3 regions of the Burkholderia sp. F1 genome follow, and region 2 is predicted to be linked to each of the others. Evidence: predicted binding sites of a transcription regulator. Region 2 holds the regulator's gene; each other region holds the start of a gene.
What was found. The regulator LexA, encoded in region 2, represses DNA repair genes until DNA is damaged. The targets are predictions, from matches to a motif close to ACTGTATNNNNATACAGT.
Positions count from the first base shown of each region.

Region 1: the regulator LexA is predicted to act here: its motif matches at 3,279-3,296, upstream of recA (recombinase RecA).
Region 3: the regulator LexA is predicted to act here: its motif matches at 4,117-4,134, upstream of ACFIMZ_RS27250 (VRR-NUC domain-containing protein).

Region 1 is NZ_CP172421.1:3,423,973-3,431,026, reverse strand. It holds gene ACFIMZ_RS16175 (MFS transporter) at 1-662, opposite strand, end outside; gene ACFIMZ_RS16170 (sensor histidine kinase N-terminal domain-containing protein) at 888-2,435, opposite strand; gene ACFIMZ_RS16165 (response regulator) at 2,454-3,182, opposite strand; gene recA (recombinase RecA) at 3,370-4,440, shown strand; gene recX (recombination regulator RecX) at 4,440-5,312, shown strand; gene ACFIMZ_RS16150 (DUF2889 domain-containing protein) at 5,457-6,056, shown strand; gene sucC (ADP-forming succinate--CoA ligase subunit beta) at 6,125-7,054, shown strand, end outside.
Region 2 is NZ_CP172421.1:1,779,450-1,786,503, reverse strand. It holds gene cysW (sulfate ABC transporter permease subunit CysW) at 1-656, opposite strand, end outside; gene cysT (sulfate ABC transporter permease subunit CysT) at 653-1,558, opposite strand; gene ACFIMZ_RS08615 (sulfate ABC transporter substrate-binding protein) at 1,648-2,685, opposite strand; gene lexA (transcriptional repressor LexA) at 2,963-3,610, shown strand; gene ACFIMZ_RS08605 (hypothetical protein) at 3,637-3,972, shown strand; gene ACFIMZ_RS08600 (DUF2939 domain-containing protein) at 4,002-4,676, shown strand; gene ACFIMZ_RS08595 (universal stress protein) at 4,767-5,264, opposite strand; gene ACFIMZ_RS08590 (hypothetical protein) at 5,303-5,614, opposite strand; gene nodI (nodulation factor ABC transporter ATP-binding protein NodI) at 5,620-6,534, shown strand; gene ACFIMZ_RS08580 (ABC transporter permease) at 6,541-7,054, shown strand, end outside.
Region 3 is NZ_CP172422.1:1,845,465-1,852,518, forward strand. It holds gene ACFIMZ_RS27240 (IclR family transcriptional regulator domain-containing protein) at 1-68, shown strand, start outside; gene ACFIMZ_RS27245 (ATP-dependent DNA helicase) at 87-2,387, opposite strand; gene ACFIMZ_RS27250 (VRR-NUC domain-containing protein) at 2,384-4,105, opposite strand; gene ACFIMZ_RS27255 (DUF3175 domain-containing protein) at 4,316-4,636, shown strand; gene ACFIMZ_RS27260 (DKNYY domain-containing protein) at 4,677-6,002, opposite strand; gene ACFIMZ_RS27265 (MipA/OmpV family protein) at 6,089-6,967, opposite strand.

The sequences.
Region 1 (7,054 bases), 1.6 Mb from region 2:
AACACCGGCGACTCGTTCAGCTGCAGCCGGATCCACACCGACACGCCGAGCAGCAGGATCGACGCGACGAACGGCACGCGCCAGCCCCACGCGCCGAACGCTTCCTCGCCGATCATCGTGCGCACGCCGAGGATCACGAGCAGCGACAGGAACAGGCCGAGCGTCGCGGTCGTCTGGATCCACGCGGTGTAGAAGCCGCGCCGGTGCGAGGGCGCATGCTCCGCGACATAGGTCGCGGCGCCGCCGTACTCGCCGCCGAGCGCGAGGCCCTGCAGCAGCCGCATCGCGATGAAGATCACCGGCGCGGCGATGCCGATCGACGCGTAGCCGGGCAGGAAGCCGACCACGAACGTCGAGATGCCCATGATCACGATCGTCACGAGGAACGTGTGCTTGCGGCCGACGAGGTCGCCGAGCCGTCCGAACACGATCGCGCCGAACGGGCGTACCGCGAAGCCTGCGGCGAAGCCGAGCAGCGTGAAGATGAAGGCGGCGGTCGGGTTGACGCCGGAGAAGAAGCTCTTGCTGATGAAGGCCGCGAGCGAGCCGGCCAGATAGAAGTCGTACCACTCGAACACGGTGCCGAGCGACGACGCGAAGATCACCTTCCGCTCTTCGCCCGTCATCGGCGCGTGCGCAATTTGCCCGCCTAACGTTGCCATGAATCGTCTCCAAGTCTCTTGATATAGGTGTTGGGTCGCCCTGGAAGGCGAGCCTGTCGACGATTATTGGCAGGCAAACTTACGGCGCACTGACTCGCCGGCGCAAAACGATTCCACGTTAACCCGCGGCGAACGACGGTCTTCGTGCAGCGTTCGTTTCGAAAACGGCGCGCAAATTCGCGCAATCAGCGGCGTTGCGGCAGGATGCTGCGGCGCACGTCAGGGTTATTCCGGGGCCGGGTCGTGCAAGGGGAGCGTCACGCGCACGAGCGTGCCCGCGAGACGCGGCATCGCCTGGTAGACGTGATCGTCGAGCGTCAGCGTGCCGCCGTGCTGCGCGACGATCTCGCGCACGATCGCGAGCCCGAGGCCGCTGCCGTCGCCTTCGCGGCCGAGGATCCGGTAGAAGCGCTCGAGCACGCGCTCGCGTTCGGCGGCCGGGATGCCGGGGCCCGTGTCCTCGACTTCCAGGTGCGCGAGCCGCGCGGCGCGATCCTCGCGCACCCGCACGGTGATGCGGCCGCCTTCCGGCGTATAGCGGATCGCGTTGTCGATCAGGTTGCCGAGCATCTCGCGCAGCATCAGCGGATTGCCGTCGACGTCGAGCGGCACGTCGTCGTCCGGGCCTTCGTAGCCGAGGTCCATCCGCTTCGCGAGCGCAGCCTGCACCCAGTCGCGCACCGCGCGCCGCGCGAGCGTTGCGATCTCGACGGGCTCGAACATCAGCCCGCTCGCGCGGTTCTCGGCACGCGCGAGCGCGAGCAGCTGCGTGACGAGCCGCGCGGCCTGCTCGGAACTCGTCGCGATCTGCTCGAGCGAGCGCTGCACGTCCGCGGACACCTCGTGGCGCAGCGCGAATTCGGCCTGCGTGCGCAGCCCGGCGAGCGGCGTCTTCATCTGGTGCGCGGCGTCGGCGATGAAGCGCTTCTGCAGCGCCATGCTCTGTTCGAGGCGCGCGAGCAGGTCGTTGAACGACGTGACGAGCGGCTCGATCTCGGGCGGCGCGCGCTGCGCCTCGACGGGCGACAGGTCGTCCGGACGCCGCGCGCGGATGTGGGCCTGCAGCGCGGTGAGCGGCGCGAGCCCGCGCGACAGCCCGAACCAGACGAGCAGGATCGCGAGCGGCAGGATCACGAACTGCGGCAGGATCACGCCCTTGATGATGTCGTTCGCGAGCGCGTTGCGCTTGTCGAGCGTCTCGCCGACCTGCACGAGCACCGGCTGCGGGCCGCTCGGCTGCGGCAGCGCGACTGTCGTATACGCGACGCGGACGTCGTTGCCGCGCAGCAGGTCGTCGCGGAACGCGACGACGCCCGGCGGCGGGCGGTCCTCGTCGCGCGGCAGCGGCAGGTCCGCTTCGCCCGCGACCAGCTCGCCGCGCGTGCCGAGCACCTGGAAATAGACGCTGTCGACGTTGTCCGCGCGCAGGAAGTCGCGGGTCGCCTGCGGCAGCGTCAGCTCGGCGACGCCGTTGACGGGGTGGATCTGCCGCGCGAGCACGTACGCGTTGGTCTCGAGCGCGCGGTCGAACGGCCCGTTCGCGATCGTCTTCGCGACGAGGTACGTGACGGCGATGCTCATCGGCCACAGCAGCAGCAGCGGCGCGAGCATCCAGTCGAGGATCTCGCCGAACAGCGAGCGCGGCCGCGCGGCTTCGGGCGCGTCGGTTTCGTCGGGCGGCGCGAACGGGTTCTCGTAGCGTGCGTCGCGCGCGGCGTCGGCGGCGGAAGCGGGCTCGCCGGTCGGGGGGCGGAAGCGGGCCGGCGTGGCCATCGCGGCGACGGCCGACCGTCAGCGCAGCGGCGTGCCGGCTGACGCGGGGCGGGGCTCCGCCGCGTCGGACGGAGGGGGGGCGGCGACTTTCTCGAGGCAGTAGCCGAGCCCGCGCACGGTGGCGATTCGCACGCCGCTCGGCTCGATCTTCTTGCGCAGCCGGTGCACGTAGACCTCGATCGCGTTGTTGCTGACTTCCTCGCCCCATTCGCACAGATGGTCGACGAGCTGCTCCTTCGACACGAGGCGGCCGATCCGCTGCAGCAGCACTTCGAGCAGGCCGAGCTCGCGCGCGGACAGGTCGAGCACGCGGTCGTTCGCGTACGCGATGCGGCCGACCTGGTCGAACGCGAGCGAGCCGTGCCGCACGACGGTCGGGCCGCCGCCCGCGCCGCGCCGGGTGAGCGCGCGCACGCGCGCCTCGAGCTCGTTGAGCGCGAACGGCTTGGCCATGTAGTCGTCGGCGCCGAGGTCGAGGCCCTTCACGCGCTCGTCGACGCTGTCGGCGGCGGTCAGGATCAGCACGGGGAGGTTGGAATTGCGTGCGCGCAGGCGCTTCAGGACGTCGAGCCCGGACAGCTTCGGCAGGCCGAGATCGAGGATCAGCAGGTCGAACGTCTGCATCGACAGGGCCGTGTCGGCCTCGACGCCGTTCTTCACATGGTCGACGGCATAGCCCGATTGGCGGAGTGACCGGGTGAGGCCGTCCGCGAGTATGCTGTCATCTTCGGCGATGAGAATTCGCATGTGCGTGACCGGTGGCCGGCAGGGCGATCATGCCGGCGCGGCTGTCTCCGAAGTGGTTCGTGTGTTGCGCGGCCCAATTGCGGGCTTGCATAAAACACTGTTTTTTTATACAGTGTCTGCATTCGTGCGCAGCGGCTCGTCCGGCGCACCTCAATCAGACGCTGCTCATCATAGCAAAGGACGATTCATGGAAGATAGCAAGAAAGGCTCCGGGCTGACTGCCGAGAAGAGCAAGGCGCTGGCCGCCGCGCTCGCGCAGATCGAGAAGCAGTTCGGCAAAGGGTCGATCATGCGCATGGGCGACGGCGAAGCCACCGAGGACATCCAGGTCGTGTCCACGGGCTCGCTGGGCCTCGACATCGCGCTCGGCGTCGGCGGCCTGCCGCGCGGCCGGGTGGTCGAAATCTATGGTCCGGAATCGTCCGGCAAGACCACGCTCACGCTGCAGGTGATCGCGGAGTTGCAGAAGCTCGGCGGCACCGCGGCGTTCATCGACGCCGAGCACGCGCTCGACGTCCAGTACGCGTCGAAGCTCGGCGTCAACGTGCCCGAACTGCTGATCTCGCAGCCGGACACCGGCGAGCAGGCGCTCGAAATCACCGACGCGCTGGTGCGCTCGGGCTCGATCGACATGATCGTCATCGACTCGGTCGCGGCGCTCGTGCCGAAGGCCGAAATCGAAGGCGAGATGGGCGATTCGCTGCCGGGCCTGCAAGCCCGCCTGATGTCGCAGGCGCTGCGCAAGCTGACGGGCACGATCAAGCGCACGAACTGCCTCGTGATCTTCATCAACCAGATCCGGATGAAGATCGGCGTGATGTTCGGCAACCCGGAAACCACGACGGGCGGCAACGCGCTCAAGTTCTATGCGTCGGTGCGTCTCGACATCCGCCGGATCGGCTCGATCAAGAAGAACGACGAGGTGATCGGCAACGAAACCCGCGTGAAGGTCGTGAAGAACAAGGTGTCGCCGCCGTTCCGCGAAGCGATTTTCGACATCCTGTATGGCGAGGGCATCTCGCGTCAGGGCGAGATCATCGACCTCGGCGTGCAGGCGAAGATCGTCGACAAGGCGGGTGCCTGGTACAGCTACAACGGCGAGAAGATCGGTCAGGGCAAGGACAACGCGCGTGAATTCCTGCGCGAGAATCCGGAAATCGCGCGCGAGATCGAGAACCGCATTCGCGAATCGCTCGGCGTCGCTGCGATGCCCGATGGCGCAGGCAACGAAGCCGAGGCGATGGACGAAGAAGAGTGATGGTCAGGCGCCGGGGCGGAACGGGCGAGCCGGAGGAGTACGACGCGCGCGGCGCGCCGGGCGACTCCGAGCGGCGCGCCGCGTCCCCGGGCGCCAGCCGGCGGTCCGCGGGCGCTTCAGCCAGCCATGCCGCGAACCGCACCGCGACGAGGGCATCCGACGATGCCCTCGTTGCATTTGAGGTGACCGCGCCGGACGATCCGTTCGAACACGACGAATCGTTCGATGCGCATGACCGGGCGCGCCGCCGCGTGTCCGGCGTCGGCTTCCCGCGCGAGAGCGCGTCCGGCGCATCCGCCGCGGCCTCGGAAGACGTCTATACCCGCACGAGCCAGAACCCGCGCCGCACGCGCCGGTCGGCCGGCGCCGCGGCCGAGGCGGAGGGCGGCGCGTCGGCACGCAAGTCTTCGTCGTCGAAACCCGTTCGGTCGCTGAAGGGCCGCGCGCTCGGCTACCTGTCCCGGCGTGAGTACAGCCGCGCCGAACTGGCGCGCAAGCTCGCGCCTTATGTGGGCGACGACGAATCCGTCGAGCCGGTGCTGGATGCGCTGGAGCAGGAAGGCTGGCTGTCCGACGCGCGTTTCGCCGAGAGCCTCGTGCATCGCCGCGCGTCGCGGGTCGGCGCGGCGCGGATCGTCAACGAGCTGAAGCGTCATGCGGTCGGCGACACCCTCGTCGAGGAGGTGAGCGCGCAGCTTCGGGAGACGGAATGGGCACGCGCGCAGGCGGTCTGGCGCAAGAAATTCGGTGCACTGCCGCAAACGCCTGCCGAGCGCGCGAAGCAGGCGCGCTTCCTGGCGGCGCGTGGCTTCTCGAGCGCGACCATCGTGAAGTTGCTGAAGTGCGGCGACGAAATGTTCGGCGACGACTGACCGCCGAAGCCGCGCGCGGCACGCGATTTTGCTGCATTGCAACCACTTCCTGACAGGCGGGAATACCCGCCGTCACGTCAGCCTGTCTCAAATACCCGATATGGTAAAATCCACAGGTTTTCCTCTTCGGCCTCAACCTCCAGCATGCCGCTATCCGAGCCCGTGCCCCGTCAGTTGCGACATCGACGCGCAATCCGAGCGGAAGCCTACGAGCGCGGCGACGGCTTGTGGGACATCGAAGCCTGCCTGACCGATCACAAGCCGCGCGACGTCGCGCTTGCGTCGGGCATCCGGCCGGACGGCCTGCCGATTCATGAACTCTGGCTGCGCGTGACCATCGATCGTGACCTCAATGTCGTCGACGCCGAAGCGTCGTCGGAATGGGTGCCGTATCCCGGACACTGCCAATCCGCCAACCCCGCCTACCGGGCCCTCATCGGGCTCAATCTCTTCCGCCACTTCCGCCGCGATGCGACCCGACTTCTGTCCGGCGTCGCGGGCTGTTCCCATCTCACCGAGCTGTGCGCCGTGCTGCCGACGGCGGCGATCCAGGCGTTCGCCGGCGACGTGTGGAACGTGCGGGAGGAGGGCGGCGAGGGGCCGGAGCATGACGGCGCGCCCGCCGAACCGCCGTTCCAGTTGGGCCGCTGCCGCGCGCTCCGGTTCGACGGCGAGGTGGTGCAGCAGTACTACCCGCGCTGGTATGGCGCGAGTCGGCCGGACTCGGGTAGCACGAAGGAATGAACGGAAATCATTCGAAGAAGCGTCCTGAACGACTTTTCATCCAACTCTCAGACTGAAGGGAATCACGCATGAAGATTCACGAGTACCAGGGTAAGGAAATCCTGCGGAAATTCGGAGTCGCGGTACCGCGCGGCAAGCCGGCGTTCTCGGTTGACGAAGCCGTCAAGGTGGCGGAAGAGCTCGGCGGCCCGGTTTGGGTCGTGAAGGCTCAGATTCACGCGGGTGGCCGTGGCAAGGGCGGCGGCGTGAAGGTGGCGAAGTCGATCGAGCAGGTTCGCGAATACGCGAACCAGATCCTCGGCATGCAGCTCGTCACGCACCAGACCGGTCCGGAAGGCCAGAAAGTCAACCGTCTGATGATCGAAGAAGGCGCCGACATCAAGCAGGAACTGTATGTCAGCCTCGTCGTTGATCGCGTGTCGCAAAAGATCGTTCTGATGGGTTCGAGCGAAGGCGGCATGGACATCGAAGAAGTTGCCGAAAAGCACCCGGAACTGATCCACAAGGTCATCGTCGAGCCGTCGACCGGCCTGCTCGACGCCCAGGCCGACGACCTCGCCGCGAAGATCGGCGTGCCGGCTGGTTCGATTCCGCAAGCGCGTGCGATCCTGCAAGGCCTGTACAAGGCATTCTGGGAAACCGACGCGTCGCTGGCTGAAATCAACCCGCTGAACGTCTCCGGCGACGGCAAGGTCATCGCACTCGACGCGAAGTTCAACTTCGACTCGAACGCGCTGTTCCGCCACCCGGAAATCGTCGCGTACCGCGACCTGGACGAAGAAGATCCGGCTGAAATCGAAGCGTCGAAGTTCGACCTCGCATACATCTCGCTCGACGGCAACATCGGCTGTCTCGTGAACGGCGCAGGCCTCGCGATGGCGACGATGGACACGATCAAGCTGTTCGGCGGCGAGCCGGCGAACTTCCTGGACGTCGGCGGTGGCGCGACGACCGAGAAGGTCACCGAAGCGTTCAAGCTGATGCTGAAGAACCCGGAC
Region 2 (7,054 bases):
AGCAGGCCCCACTTCACGTTCGGCAGCGTCACGCGGCGGAAGATCTGCCAGCCCGACGCGCCGAGCACGCGCGCGGCCTCCTCCTCGTCGCTGCCCTGCGCCTGCATCAGCGGGATCAGCTCGCGCGCGACGAACGGGAACGTGACGAAGATCGTCGCGAGCACGATGCCCGGCACCGCGAAGATGATCTGCACGTCGTGCGCCTGCAGCCACGGCCCGAGCCAGCCCTGCGCGCCGAACAGCAGCACGTAGATCAGGCCCGAGATCACCGGCGACACCGAGAACGGCAGGTCGATCAGCGTCGTCAGCAGCGCCTTGCCGCGGAATTCGAACTTCGCGATCGCCCACGACGCGCACACGCCGAACACGAGGTTGAGCGGCACGGCGATCACGGCGACGGTCAGCGTCAGCTTGATCGCCGACCACGCGTCCGGATCGGCGAGCGACTCGAGGTAGAAGCCGACGCCCTTTCTCAGCGCCTCGAAGAACACGGCCGCGAGCGGCACGACGAGGAAGAACGCGAGGAACGCGAGCGCGATGCCCGTGAGCAGCCAGCGCACGGCGCGCGGCTCGCTGACCGGGTCGAGCCGCTTCGCGGCGCGCGCCTGCGCGGCGGCGGACGGAGTGCTCAGCACGGCGGCGGCCTCCTGGCTCATCGTTGGCCTCCTGCGGTGGCGGTGGCTGCGGTCGCGGTACCGCTCGCGGCGCGGCCGGACGATGCGGCGCGGCTCGTGCGGCGCTGCAGATACCACTGCAGCGTGTTGATCAGCAGCAGCATCACGAACGACACGACGAGCATCACGACCGCGAGCGCGGTCGCGCCCGCGTAGTCGTACTGCTCGAGCTTCGTGATGATCAAGAGCGACGTGATCTCGGACTTCATCGGCACGTTGCCGGCGATGAAGATCACCGAGCCGTATTCGCCGAGCGCGCGCGCGAACGCGAGCGCGAAACCGGTCAGCAGCGCCGGCAGCACGGCCGGCAGCACGACGCGGCGGAACGTCAGCCAGCGCGACGCGCCCAGGCACGCGGCGGCCTCCTCCTGCTCGCGCTCGAAATCCTCGAGCACCGGCTGCACGGTGCGCACGACGAACGGCAGCCCGATGAAGGTCAGCGCGACCAGCACGCCGAGCGGCGTGAACGCGATCTTGACGCCGAACGGCGCGAGATACTGGCCGACCCAGCCGTTGGTCGCGTAGACGGCGGCGAGCGAAATGCCGGCGACCGACGTCGGCAGCGCGAACGGCAGGTCGACGATCGCATCGACGACGCGCTTGAACGGGAACGTGTAGCGCACGAGCACCCACGCGACGAGGAAGCCGAACACCGCGTTGATCAGCGCGCCGCCCAGCGCCGCCGAGAACGTCAGCCGGTACGACGCGAGCACGCGCGGCGACGCGACGGCCGCGACGAACTGGTCCCACGAAAGCGTCGCGGTCTTCAGGAACGTGGCGGCGAGCGGAATCAGCACCACGAGGCTCAAATAGGCCACCGTGATGCCGAGCGTCACGCCGAAACCGGGCAGCGCGCTCGGCTTGCGAAAGGTGTACGTCGTCATCGGATGCTCTTGCTGGGTCGAATCACATGGGTCCGGCGCGAACGCCGGGGTGCGGCGCGCTGCTGTCGCGCGCCGCTGTCGTTATGTCGTCACTGCGGCTTGTAGATCGAATCGAACACGCCGCCGTCTGCGAAATGCGTCTTCTGCGCATTCGTCCAGCCGCCGAACGTGTCGTCGACCGTGTACAGCTTCAATTTCGGGAACTGCTTCGTCAGCGCCGCCGGCACGTCCTTCGAGCGCGGCCGGTAGTAGTTGCGCGCCGCGATCTCCTGGCCCTGCGGGCTGTACAGGTAGTTCAGGTACGCCTCGGCGAGCTTGCGCGAGCCCTTCTTGTCGACCACCTTGTCGACGATCGCGACCGGCGGCTCGGCCAGGATGCTCACCGACGGCACGACGATCTCGAACTTGTCGGTGCCGAATTCCTTGATCGACAGGAACGCCTCGTTCTCCCACGCGATCAGCACGTCGCCGATGCCGCGCTGCACGAAGCTCGTCGTCGCTCCTCGCGCGCCTGAGTCGAGCACGCCCGCGTTCTTGTAGAGCTTCGTGACGAAATCCTTCGCGGTCTGCTCGTTGCCGCCCGGCTTGTGCACCGCATACGCCCATGCGGCGAGATAGTTCCAGCGCGCGCCGCCCGAGGTCTTCGGGTTCGGCGTGACGATCGACACGCCCGGCTTCGTCAGGTCGTCCCAGTCCCTGATGCCCTTCGGATTGCCCTTGCGCACCAGGAACACGATCGTCGACGTGTACGGCGACGCGTTGTCGGGCAAGCGCTTCTGCCAGTCCTTGTTGACGAGCCCCTTGTTCGCGAGCGCGTCGATGTCGTACGCGAGCGCGAGCGTCACGACGTCCGCCTGCAGCCCGTCGAGCACCGAGCGCGCCTGCGCGCCCGAGCCGCCGTGCGACTGCTTGAAGTTGACGGTCTCGCCCGTCTTCGCCTTCCATTCCTTGCCGAACGCCTGGTTGAAGTCCTGATACAGCTCGCGCGTCGGGTCGTACGACACGTTCAGGAAAGTCGCGTCGGCGTGCGCCTGCGCGACGACGCCCAGCGCCGCGGCCGCGCCCAGCGCGAAGGTTGCGATCAAGCGGCGCGCCCCGCTCGCCAGTCCCGTATTGCGCTTCACCATCCGTGCTTCTCCCGTGTTGTCGGTCATGTTGTCGGTATTGCGAGATGCGAGCCAGTCTATCGAACGGGTTACATGATTAAAAATAATCGTTCCTTATTTTTTAATACTAAAAAGTGCTAACGCAGACGGAATCGTCGGTTGCCGCGGACGAACCGGCGTCCGGACGTCGCCGGATCACGCCGGAATCGACGCGATCGCGACGAACCTCACGTAACACTTGAAATTCCCGGAGTACTGTATAAAAATACAGCTCACTGTCTATCCATACAGTTAAGCCATGACCAAACTCACCGCCCGCCAGCAGCAAGTGTTCGACTTGATCCGCCGCGCGATCGAGCGCTCCGGCTTCCCGCCCACCCGTGCCGAGATCGCGGCCGAACTGGGCTTCAGTTCGCCGAATGCGGCCGAGGAGCACCTGCGCGCACTGGCGCGCAAAGGCGTGATCGAGCTGGCGGCCGGTGCGTCGCGCGGCATCCGCCTGCTCGGCGGCGACGACGCGCCGCACCAGTTCACGCTGCCGCACGCGGCCCTGATGCAGCTGTCGCTGCCGCTCGTCGGCCGGGTCGCGGCAGGTAGCCCGATCCTCGCGCAGGAGCACATCTCGCAGCATTTCGCGTGCGATCCCGCGCTGTTCTCCAGCAAGCCGGACTACCTGCTGAAGGTTCGCGGCCTGTCGATGCGCGACGCCGGCATCCTCGACGGCGACCTGCTCGCCGTGCAGAAGCGCACGGAAGCGAAGGACGGCCAGATCATCGTCGCGCGTCTGGGCGACGACGTCACCGTCAAGCGCCTGAAGCGCCGGCCCGGCGGCCTCGAGCTGATCGCGGAGAACCCTGATTACGAAAACATCTTCGTCAAGGCCGGCAGCGCGGAATTCGCGCTGGAAGGCATCGCCGTCGGGCTGATTCGCTCGGGCGAATTCTGACAATCCGTCTCGCTCAGGAGAACACCATGGAACGCCTTGCCCGCCTGCTGCCTTTCCGCCAATTCGGTCGCCTGCGTCACCTGCGCGGCCGCACGCCGTGCGTGCCGCTGACCGTCGCGGCGCCCACCGGTCAAGAAGAAGCAGTCGAACGGCAAGCGTCGTTGCTGCCGTCGGCGCTGCCTGCGTTCGCGCGGGTATCGCTGAACGCCGGCCTGAATCACGCGGAACCGGCGCGCCGCGCGCCGGTGCGGGTCTACCATGGTTCGTCGCGCCTGATCATGGTCGGGACGATCGAGGCGGTGTGCCGGATGATCGATCACTGCATCGCCGAGGAACGTTCGATCGCGCAAGGCAGTCTCTGATTGCGGAACATTCCCGCACCGGAGGCATCGTGAGTCATGCACCGGGCCGCCCCAGGCGGCTCAAACCCCTGTTGATCGTCGTGCTGGCCGCCGTCGTCATCGCGGCGATCGGCTATGCGTATGCGTCACCCTACGTCGCACTCGGCCGCCTGAAGTCGGCGATCGATGCGCGCGATGCGCAGGCGGTCAGCGAGTACGTGGATTTCCCGTCGCTGCGCATCAGCCTGAAGCAGCAGGTCACCGACGAGTTGATGCGCCGGATCGACGCCAAACGGCAGAACAACCCGTTCGCCGTGATCGGCGCGTTGATCGGTTCAGCATTGATCGGGCCACTGGTTGACGCCTACGCGACCCCGGAAGGCGTCGCGGCGCTGATGAGCGGATTGCCGCCACGGGGCAATCCGGGCGAGCGGCCGCCCGAGTGGCCGGCACAGCCGCCGGCCGATTCGGCTGGCAGCGCCGCATCGACGAATGGGCCGAACGCGGCCGCCGGCAGCGCGCCGGCCGCGCCGGCCGCACCGGCATCAACCACTTCGTCGCAGGCCAGCGCGCCGAGGCAGCAGCAAACGAGCGCCGGCTACCGGAGCGTCGACGAATTCGTCGTGACGTACCAGCGCAGCGCGGATGGGACGCGCTACGCGGCGATACTTCACCGCGTCGGGCTGTTTTCGTGGAAGCTGTCCGCGATCGACCTGCACGGCTGAACCGGCAGCGTACCGGCGCCGCGCGCGGCCGGCGGACGGCCGGCGCACAGCACGAGCCGGCGCCGGTCAGACGATAAAACTGTTAGGCAGTCATCTGGCGGCGGTCGCCGCCGCGTCGCGTTCTCGAGCGATTTCGGCCTTCTGCTCTTCGGCGGACGAGCACGCAACCAGGATGCTGCAGTTCACGCGATCGAGCAGTTGCGTATTGCCCGAACCCATCCACCATCTCGACAACCCGCTGCGGCAGCGGTGCCCGACCACGATCAGGTCCACCTTCAGTTCCGCGGCGAGGTTGGCGATCTCGTCGATCGGGTAGCCAAACGCGAAATGCCCTTCCGCCTGCAATCCGCGTTCGCGCAGCCAGTCCACGCCTTCCTGCAGGATTTCGCGCGCCGTTTCCTCGAAGCGGCCACACGCGACATCGGTCAACAATCCGGCGCTTTGCGCAATGCTCGAACGCATGTCGACGACGGACAGCAAGTGCGTCTCGGCCTTCAGGTCCAGCGCGAGATTGGCGCCGCAACGCAATGCCTTGCGTCCCTCGAGCGTGCCGTCATAACACAGCAAAATCTTGTTGTAGCTAGCCATGAGCCCTCCCATTCGAGACAACGAACCCTACGCATTCATCATGGTGCGCCGCAATCCGGGACGCAAGGGATGGAAAACGCTGATTCGCCCCGTGCGGCCGATACGCGATGATGCAGTGCATGATCGGCAAGCGCCGGCACCGCGTCGTGCGCGCACGCCCTGAAGACGTGCAGGCAATGCACTAGAATGGCCCGATCGGGCCGCCCGTTCGCGTCACACGCAGGCTGCGCGCCGGCATCGCGTTTTGCCGTCATGCCGGTGTGACCGTCCACCGGCGCATCGGTTCGCGCCCCGGCGTCGGCGCGCACGGTCGCCGGACGTGTCCGCCACGCTGCATCCAACGACAACATTGCCCATGTCCGTCGCACCGATCGATTTCCAGAACGTCGAAAAACGCTATGGCGGCAAGCTCGTCGTCAACGGCCTGTCCTTTCGCGTCCATGCCGGCGAATGCTACGGCCTGCTCGGGCCGAACGGCGCCGGCAAGACCACGACGCTGAAGATGCTGCTCGGCATCACGTACCCGGACGCCGGTGCGATCTCGCTATGCGGCGAACCGGTTCCGGCGCGCGCGCGCCGTGCGCGCCAGCGAGTCGGCGTCGTTCCGCAATTCGACAATCTCGACCCGGATTTCACGGTTCGCGAGAATCTGCTGGTGTTCAGCCGCTATTTCGGCGTGTCGGCGCACGACGCCCGCGCGCTCGTGCCGTCGCTGCTCGCGTTCGCGAAGCTCGAGAACAAGGCGGACGCGAAGGTCAGCGAGCTGTCGGGCGGCATGAAGCGGCGGCTGACGCTCGCGCGCGCGCTCGTCAACGACCCCGACGTGCTGGTGCTCGACGAGCCGACGACCGGCCTCGACCCGCAGGCGCGGCATCTGATGTGGGAGCGGCTGCGCTCGCTGCTCGCTCGCGGCAAGACGATCCTGATCACCACGCATTTCATGGAAGAAGCCGAGCGCCTGTGCGACCGCCTGTGCGTGATCGAGGAAGGCCGCAAGATCGCCGAAGGCGCGCCGCATGCGCTGATCGAATCGGAAATCGGCTGCGACGTGATCGAGATCTACGGCGCCGATCCGGCGGCGCTGCGCGACGAGCTGGCCGCCTTCGCGAGGCGCACCGAGATCAGCGGCGAAACGTTGTTCTGCTACGTGAGCGACCCCGATCCGCTCAATGCGCGGCTCAAGGGCCGCGCCGGATTGCGCTATCTGCATCGCCCCGCCAATCTGGAAGACGTGTTCCTGCGGCTGACCGGCCGCGAGATGCAGGACTGAGCGCTCATGGACGTACGCAACTATTCCGCCTCCGCCACGCCCGCGCCGCCGCGCGAATCGCGCTTTGCGATCGCGATGCCCGCGAACGCGACCAACTGGGCCGCCGTGTGGCGCCGCAACTATCTCGTGTGGCGCAAGCTCGCGGTGGCGTCGATGATCGGCAATCTCGCGGATCCGATGATCTACCTGTTCGGGCTCGGATTCGGCCTGGGGCTGATGGTCGGCCGCGTCGACGGCGTGTCGTACATCGCGTTCCTCGCGGCGGGCACGGTCGGGTCGAGCGTGATGATGTCCGCGAGCTTCGAGTCGATGTATTCGGGCTTCTCGCGGATGCACGTGCAGCGCACCTGGGAAGCGATCATGCACACGCCGCTCGCGCTCGGCGACATCGTGCTCGGCGAGATCGTCTGGGCGGCCAGCAAGGCGATGCTGTCGGGTTCCGCGATCATGATCGTCGCGGGCCTGCTCGGCTATGCGAGCTTTCCGTCGATGCTCGCCGCGCTGCCGGTGATCGCGCTCG
Region 3 (7,054 bases), on a different replicon from region 2:
AAGCGGCGGTGCGACGCGTGCTGCCGCAACTGCAGGAAACCGCGCTCGCGATGCTCAACATGCTGTGAGCCCTCTCCCGCGCATCCTCAGCCGATCCGCCACCAGCGCGGCAGCAGATCCCGCACCTCGCGCCGCCGATAGCGGTCGTCGATCAGGTGCACGACGCCCTCGTCCTGCTCGGTGCGGATCACCCGCCCGGCCGCCTGCACGACCTTCTGCAGCCCCGGATACAGGTAGATGAAGTCGTAGCCGTTGCCGAAGCGCGCGTCCATCGCGCGGCGCATCTGCTCGTTGACGTCGTTGACCTGCGGCAGGCCGAGCGTCGCGATGAACGCGCCGATCAGCCGCTCGCCTGCCAGGTCCACCCCTTCCGAAAACGCGCCGCCCAGCACCGCGAAGCCGACGCCGCGCCCGCCCGCGTCGAAGCGTGCGAGGAACGCGTCGCGTTCGGCTTCGGCCATGCCGGGCGCCTGCGCCCAGACGGGCACGTCCGGATGACGCTCCTGCATCAGCGCGACGACGCGCTGCAGGTAATCGAAACTGCTCAGGAAGCTCAGGTAGTTGCCGGGACGCGCTGCGTACTGCGCGGCGATCAGGTCGGCGATCGGCACGAGCGACCGGTCGCGGTCGCGCCAGCGCGTCGACACGTGGCTCGCGACGCGCACGGTCAGCTGTTCGGCGCGGAACGGCCCGTCGACATCGAGCCAGCCTGTGTCGGCGGGCAGCCCGAGCGTGTCGCGATAAAAATGGAACGGGCGCAGCGTCCCGGAAAACAGCACGGTCGCGCGGGCGGCCGAGAAGCGCGGCGCGAGGAAGCCGGCCGGGATCACGTTGCGCACGCACAGCGTCGATTGCGCACGGCGCCGCCGGCCCGCCGGCGCCACGCCGTCGAGCCCCGGCTGCCGGGGCGTCGGCTCGCCGTGCAGCGTGACGTCGAAGATCGACGCGTCGTCGAACGCGTCCGCCAGCGCGCCGAACTGGATCGCGTCGAAATGAAACCGCAGCAACGCGTCGTCGTTCGCGCGCGGCGCGTCGGCCAGGTGCTCGCCGATCGCCGCGACGAGGTTCTGCACGGCCGACACGAGCGGACCGGGGATGTCGGGATATGCCGCGTAGCGCGTCTGCTGCGCGCGATTCAGCGCGCCCCAGGCGCGGCCGAGCCGCTCGAACGCCTTGCGCAGCGCGGCCGGCGCTGCGTCGCGCGCGGCCGCGAACGCGAACGGGTCGAGCGATCCGCTGTACATCTTGCGCGCGCGGTCGAGCAGGTTGTGCGCTTCGTCGACGAGCACGCCGATCCGCCACTGGTTCTGCTGCGCAAGCACGTGCAGCATCGCGCTGCCGTCGTAGTAGTAGTTGTAGTCGCCGACCACCATGTCCGACCAGCGCGCCAGTTCCTGCACGAGGTAGTACGGACAGACGTCGTGCGCGAGCGCGGCCGCGCGCACCGTGTCGCGGTCGAGCAGCCCGTTGCCGATCGCCGTGTCGCGCGCGGCGGCGAGCCGGTCGTAGAAGCCGCGCGCGAGCGGGCACGATTCGCCGTGGCACGCGTTGTCCGGGTGCTCGCACGCCTTGTCGCGCGCGACGAGCTCCAGCACGCGCAGCGGCAGCGCCGGCGTGCCGGCGCCGAGCGTCGTGGCCGCGTCGAGCGCGAGCGCGCGGCCCGGCGTCTTCGCGGTCAGGAAGAACACGCGGTCGAGCTGATCCTCGCCGCACGCCTTCAGCAGCGGAAACACCGTGCCGAGCGTCTTGCCGATGCCGGTCGGCGCCTGCGCGATCAGGCAGCGTTCGTCGCGCGCCGCGCGATAGACAGCGACCGCCAGCTCGCGCTGCCCGCTGCGGAACCGCTCGTGCGGAAACTGCAGCGCGCGCAGCGCCGCGTCGCGCGCGGCACGGTGCGCGGTTTCGCGTTCGGCCCAGCCGACGAAGCACGCGCACTGCTCGGCGAAGAACGCCGCGAGCGCGTCGGCCGCCAGCGTCTCGCTCAGCACGGTCTCGCGCTCGGACACGATGTCGAAATACACGAGCGCGACCGTGATCTCCGGCAGTTCGCGCGCGTCGCACAGCAGGTGCGCGTACACCTTCGCCTGCGCCCAGTGCAGCGCGCGATGATTGGCGGGCATCGCGTCGAGGTTGCCGCGGTAAGTCTTGATTTCCTCGAGGCGGTTCGCCGCCGGATCGTAGCCATCCGCGCGGCCGCGCACGGTCAGCGTCCCCCACGTGCCCGACAGTGGAATCTCGGTCTCGTAGCGGGCGCCGCGGCGCGACGTCACCGCGCCGTGCCCCGCGATGCCTTCGAGCGCGGTCGGCGCGGGCGTGAAGCGCAGGTCGAGATCGCCGCGCCGCGCGGTGAACTCGCACATTGCCCGCACCGCGACGACGTAGCTCATGCGCAGTGCCCCGCGGCGACGGCGGGCACGACGACGTCGCCCGCCCATTCGACGTCGACGACGCGCACCGGCATCCCGTGGCCGATGCAGTAGCCGAGCCAGCGCGTCTGGTTGTCCTGCAGGCGGTCGCCGGGCCCCTTCACCTCGATCAGCTCGTAGCGCCGTTCGGCGGGCCAGAAACGGACGAGATCAGGCAGCCCCGAGCGGTTGCTGCGGATGTCGGCGAGCAGGCGCGCGAACCAGAGCCGCAGATGCGCGGGCGGCAGGCACGCCAGCGCTTCGTCGAGCAATTCCGGGCTCAGCACGCCCCAGAACACGAACGGCGACTGCAGGCCCAGCTTCGTCGCGAAATGGCGGCGGATCGTCTCGCGGTACGCGCCGGAATCGAGCTGCGCGAAGCACGCGGCGAACGCGTCCGCGCGGCGCGCGGCGAAATCGGGCGCATGCAGGTCGGCCGGCCCGCGCTGGAACGGGTGGAAGAACGCGCCCGGCACGGCGGCGAACACGGGCTCCCAGCACAGCAGGCCGAACAGCGAGTTGATCAGCGTGTTCTCGACGTAATGGACCGGCGCGTCGGGCTGCGCGAGATGGTCGCGCACCGCGTATTCGACGCTGACGAACGCGTCGGGGCGCGCCAGCACCAGCGTGTCGCGCGGCACGTCCGGCGCGGCGGGCGCGCGCTCGACCGTGCGGCCGGCACGGCGCTGCAGGCGCGGCAGCATCCGTTCGACGCGCTGGCGCTCCTCGTCGCTCTCGAATGCGGCGCGCGCGTCGAGGGCCAGCGCGAGCGCGTCGTCGTCGTGCCCGCTGCGCTCGAGCACGCGGATTCGCCGGTGGCGGCTGCCGGGCCACGCGCTGCGCGCATACGCGTCGAGCGCGAGCGGCCAGGCGCCGCGGCGTTCGCCGGTCTGACCCACCGCGAACAGCAGCTTCGCGCGGCGCGTCTCGAGCCACGGCTGCCCGCACGCGACCATGCCGATTGCGTCGGCGAGCGCTTCGAGCGGCGCGTCGTCGGGCCACGCGTCGAGCGCATCGCGGCACGCGTGCAGCGCGAGATACGCGTCGACGTCGCCGCGACGCTGGAACGCGCGCGACGACGGCGCAAACGGCACGCTTTCGTACTGGAACACGCCGAGATCGGCGAGCACGAATTCGCTCCAGTCCTGATGGAGATTGCCGAAGAACATCAGCCGCAGCCGGTCGCACAGTGCGCCGACCGTCACTCGCAGCACGCAGTCGCCGTTCGGCGGAGGAGCGCCCTGCGGTTGGCCGGCCGAAAACCATGCGTCGAACGGCTGGGCCAAGTCGTGCGCGAGCCGCAGCCGGTCGAGCCATTCGCTCTTGCGCTCGCCCGCATGGGCGCCGAGCGGCGGAAACATCCGCAGCAATTCCGCCTTGGTGCACAACGCAAAAATCTCATCGAGCGTCAGCGCCGGCGCCGGATCGACCCAGCCCGCCGCAACGAGCGGCGCGGCCGACGCGCGCGGACAGCCGATCTCGTCGTAGGCGAGCTTGCTCGCGCGGAAATCCGGACCGTTGCGCATCAGCATCCGCACGAGCAGCGCGCGCGACGCCTGCGGCAGCGACGGGAATGCCTGCAGGAATGCCCGTTCGCTGTCGTCGAACACGTCGTCGTAGCGCTCGCCGAGCCAGGCAAGCGCACGTTCGAAATTGGTCAGGTAGTAAAACGCCGGCGGAGGCGGCGAAGATGGGGTCACGGAGATCGGTCACTGTACGTTTGTACAGGTCGGAATCATAGCAAATGTGAAGCCGGCGGCGGGCGATGTGCGGTTGCGACGTCCCCTCGGACGCGCGCACAATCGAAAGCGTCACATCGCACGACGGTCCTCGTGCCTCGGCCAGCGCGACCGCGAAGCATGCGGATCGTCCGGCGCACATCGGCGCGCCGCGCCGAAGGAGCGTTCGCCATGACTACCCGCCGCCCGCCTTCCCGCGACACCACCGCGCCGCAAGCCGCGGAGCGCTGGTCGCAACACGTGACCGAACGCAGCGACGCGCTCGATCTCGAACCGGGCACGTTCTCGCACGACGATCCCGAGGACATCGCGCAGGCGCTGAAACGCGCGGCGGAGCGCAGCACGCGCCGCAAGGGCACGCCGTACCAGTCCGCGATGTCGATGCTCAATTTCTACATCAACCGGGCGGGCGCGCATCTGCCGCAAGACCGCCGCGACACGCTCGAACGCGCGAAGCAGAAGCTGCGCGAAGCGTTTGGCCGCGGGTCGTGACGACGAAGCAACGCAGTCGCCCGTCGTACGCTACCGTGCATCACTGGCTGGAAGTATTCAGCGGGCTGCGTTTCAGGGTCCGCACGTCGATCATGCCTTCGTCGTCGGCAATCGAATGCTCTCCGACGCTGCGCAACGCCCCGCGCAGCGCCACGCCATCCGCGAATCGCCGCTTCGTCTGTTCGTCCGCGTCCCGTCCGTCATCCTTCAGCCCGCTCAGCGAATACAGCCGCCCGTCGAAAATCATCAACGCGACCCATGAGTCGAATCGCTCGTCGGGTGTGAAGAAGTATGTGACGCGGTCCGCGCGCAGCCCGCTCCGGAGATAGATGCGGGTCGAATAGTCATCGGGAAAGGCGATCGCGCCGTCCTGTACGCCGATTCCGCCGCTGATCGGCATGTGGACGCCGGGCTTGTCGACATAGGCCACGCAGTTCAGTTTCGGGTGCCCGGGCACCGGGCAACCCGGCATTACGACCTCGAACCCATCCGCCGCGAGTCCGTCGATCCGCTTCCCGAAGCGCGTGTAGATGGCCTTGCCGTCGCTGATGAAGTACGGAGACACGTAGCGCAACGTCGGCTCCATCCCGGGCAGCAGGCGGATCTCGCGGTAATCGGCCAGGAAGACCTTGCCCTGGTTGATCGCGAACGCCCGTGTCCAGCGCCCGTTGCCGAACATCGTCACCGGTGCGTCCGGCGACATGCCGTCGACGCGATCGCCGTAGTAGTAGACGTTGTTCTTGTCGCGCGCCCACACGTCCGACTCCGCTACCGACTCGGCCCCTTCGGGCGTGAAGCGCCGGAAGGTGGCGGCATCGGCGCCCGCAATGCGAACCACCGGCGAAACTGAACTTGAGTTCAGGTAATAGACCCACTTGCCGTCGGTCGCATAGATCGGGGAGCCGGCATTCGCATCGGGCTCCAGGTCGATCAGCCGCAGTTCGCCATCCGTCAACCGGTAATACTCGACAGTGTCGCGCTGCGTGTGGGGGCGCAATGCGTCCGGCAGGCCGCACCGCAGATCGATGACGGGGCCTGCGTGAGTCGGCTGGCAGCTCGGACCGCTGCCCGAGCTGCTCCGCCGGATGAAATAGCCCTTGCCGTCGATCGTCGCGAACGCTTCCCTGTCGTGCGCATACCATCTCAGCACTTTCGCGTGATGGACCCCGCATGCGCCGATCTTTGCCTTGCGCTCGGTCTCGGTAAAGGCCTCGCGCGTGCCGTCGAACGCGTGCTCCTGCGTGGGCGCATACCACCGTTCGTCGCATGCCCTCAACGTGTAGGCATGCGCTCGCGAAGCGCCGCCCGCGACCACCGCCACGCAGGCCATGCCGATGCCAATCTGGCGAAAAATCCGTCCGGCCATCCGGCCCTCCGATTGTTGTTTCGCGAGATTATCGACGATCCGATGCTCCGTGCACGAAACAACCCGGCGCGGATCCGCTCAGGGGCTCAGAACTGGTAATTGACCGACAGATCGAGCACGCCGTTCGTCGTCTGCTGCGTGACCGGGCTGCGCGCCGCGCGCCCGACGAGCTGCTCGAGCGCGCCGTCCATCGTCAGGAACCAGTGCTTGTTCACGAACCAGACCATCGTCACGCCCGCGCCGACCGACCGGATCCCCGCCCCCGACGAATAGCGCGGCAGCCCGGAACGCGCCGCGGCCGCATCGCTGACGCCGAACCAGCTGTTCATGTAGCGCGCGTCGGCAAACGACACGGTCGGCCCGGCGAACCAGAAGAAGTGCTCGTTGCTGCCGGGCATCGGCATGTACGCGGACAGGTCGCCGACCCAGCCGTTCGAGCCGCCGACGCTGCGCCGCACGTCCGCGCGCAGCACGAGCGGAAAGTCCTTCGAGATCACGTAATCGGCCGACAACTTGAGCACCGGCGCCGGGTTGATGTTGTCGAAGCCGCTCAGGTGGTCGAGGTCGTCCGCGCTGCGGCGCCCGAGGTCGTAGCCCACCGACAGGCTGACACGCCAGTTGGGGCCGCGCAGCACGTTCGCGCCGATGCCCTCGCCGGTCGACAGGAAGAACAGGTCGCGATAGCGCACGTCGACGTTCGGCCCGCCGAGTACGTGATAGCGATCGGCGCCCGCGTAGCGCGGCTCCAGCGTCATCCCGGCGCCGACACTGACTTGCCAGTCCGGCGGGTTCGGCTCGAACAGCTTCATCAGCGGCACGCCGGCCGAGAACTGCCACTCGCCGAGCGGCGACGGCGTCTGCGCGCGTGCGACCTGCGGGCCGGCCGCCATGAGCGCCGCGACCGTCGACACGCCGGAAAGGAACCGGCGTGCGCCGGGCGACAGCAACAGGCGAGCGATGACCATAGGCGGTATCTGACGGCTGCATGAAAACCGGGGAACGCCGCGCACCGCTTGCCGTACCGGCAAGCCGCAGGCGGCATGCATGAAATG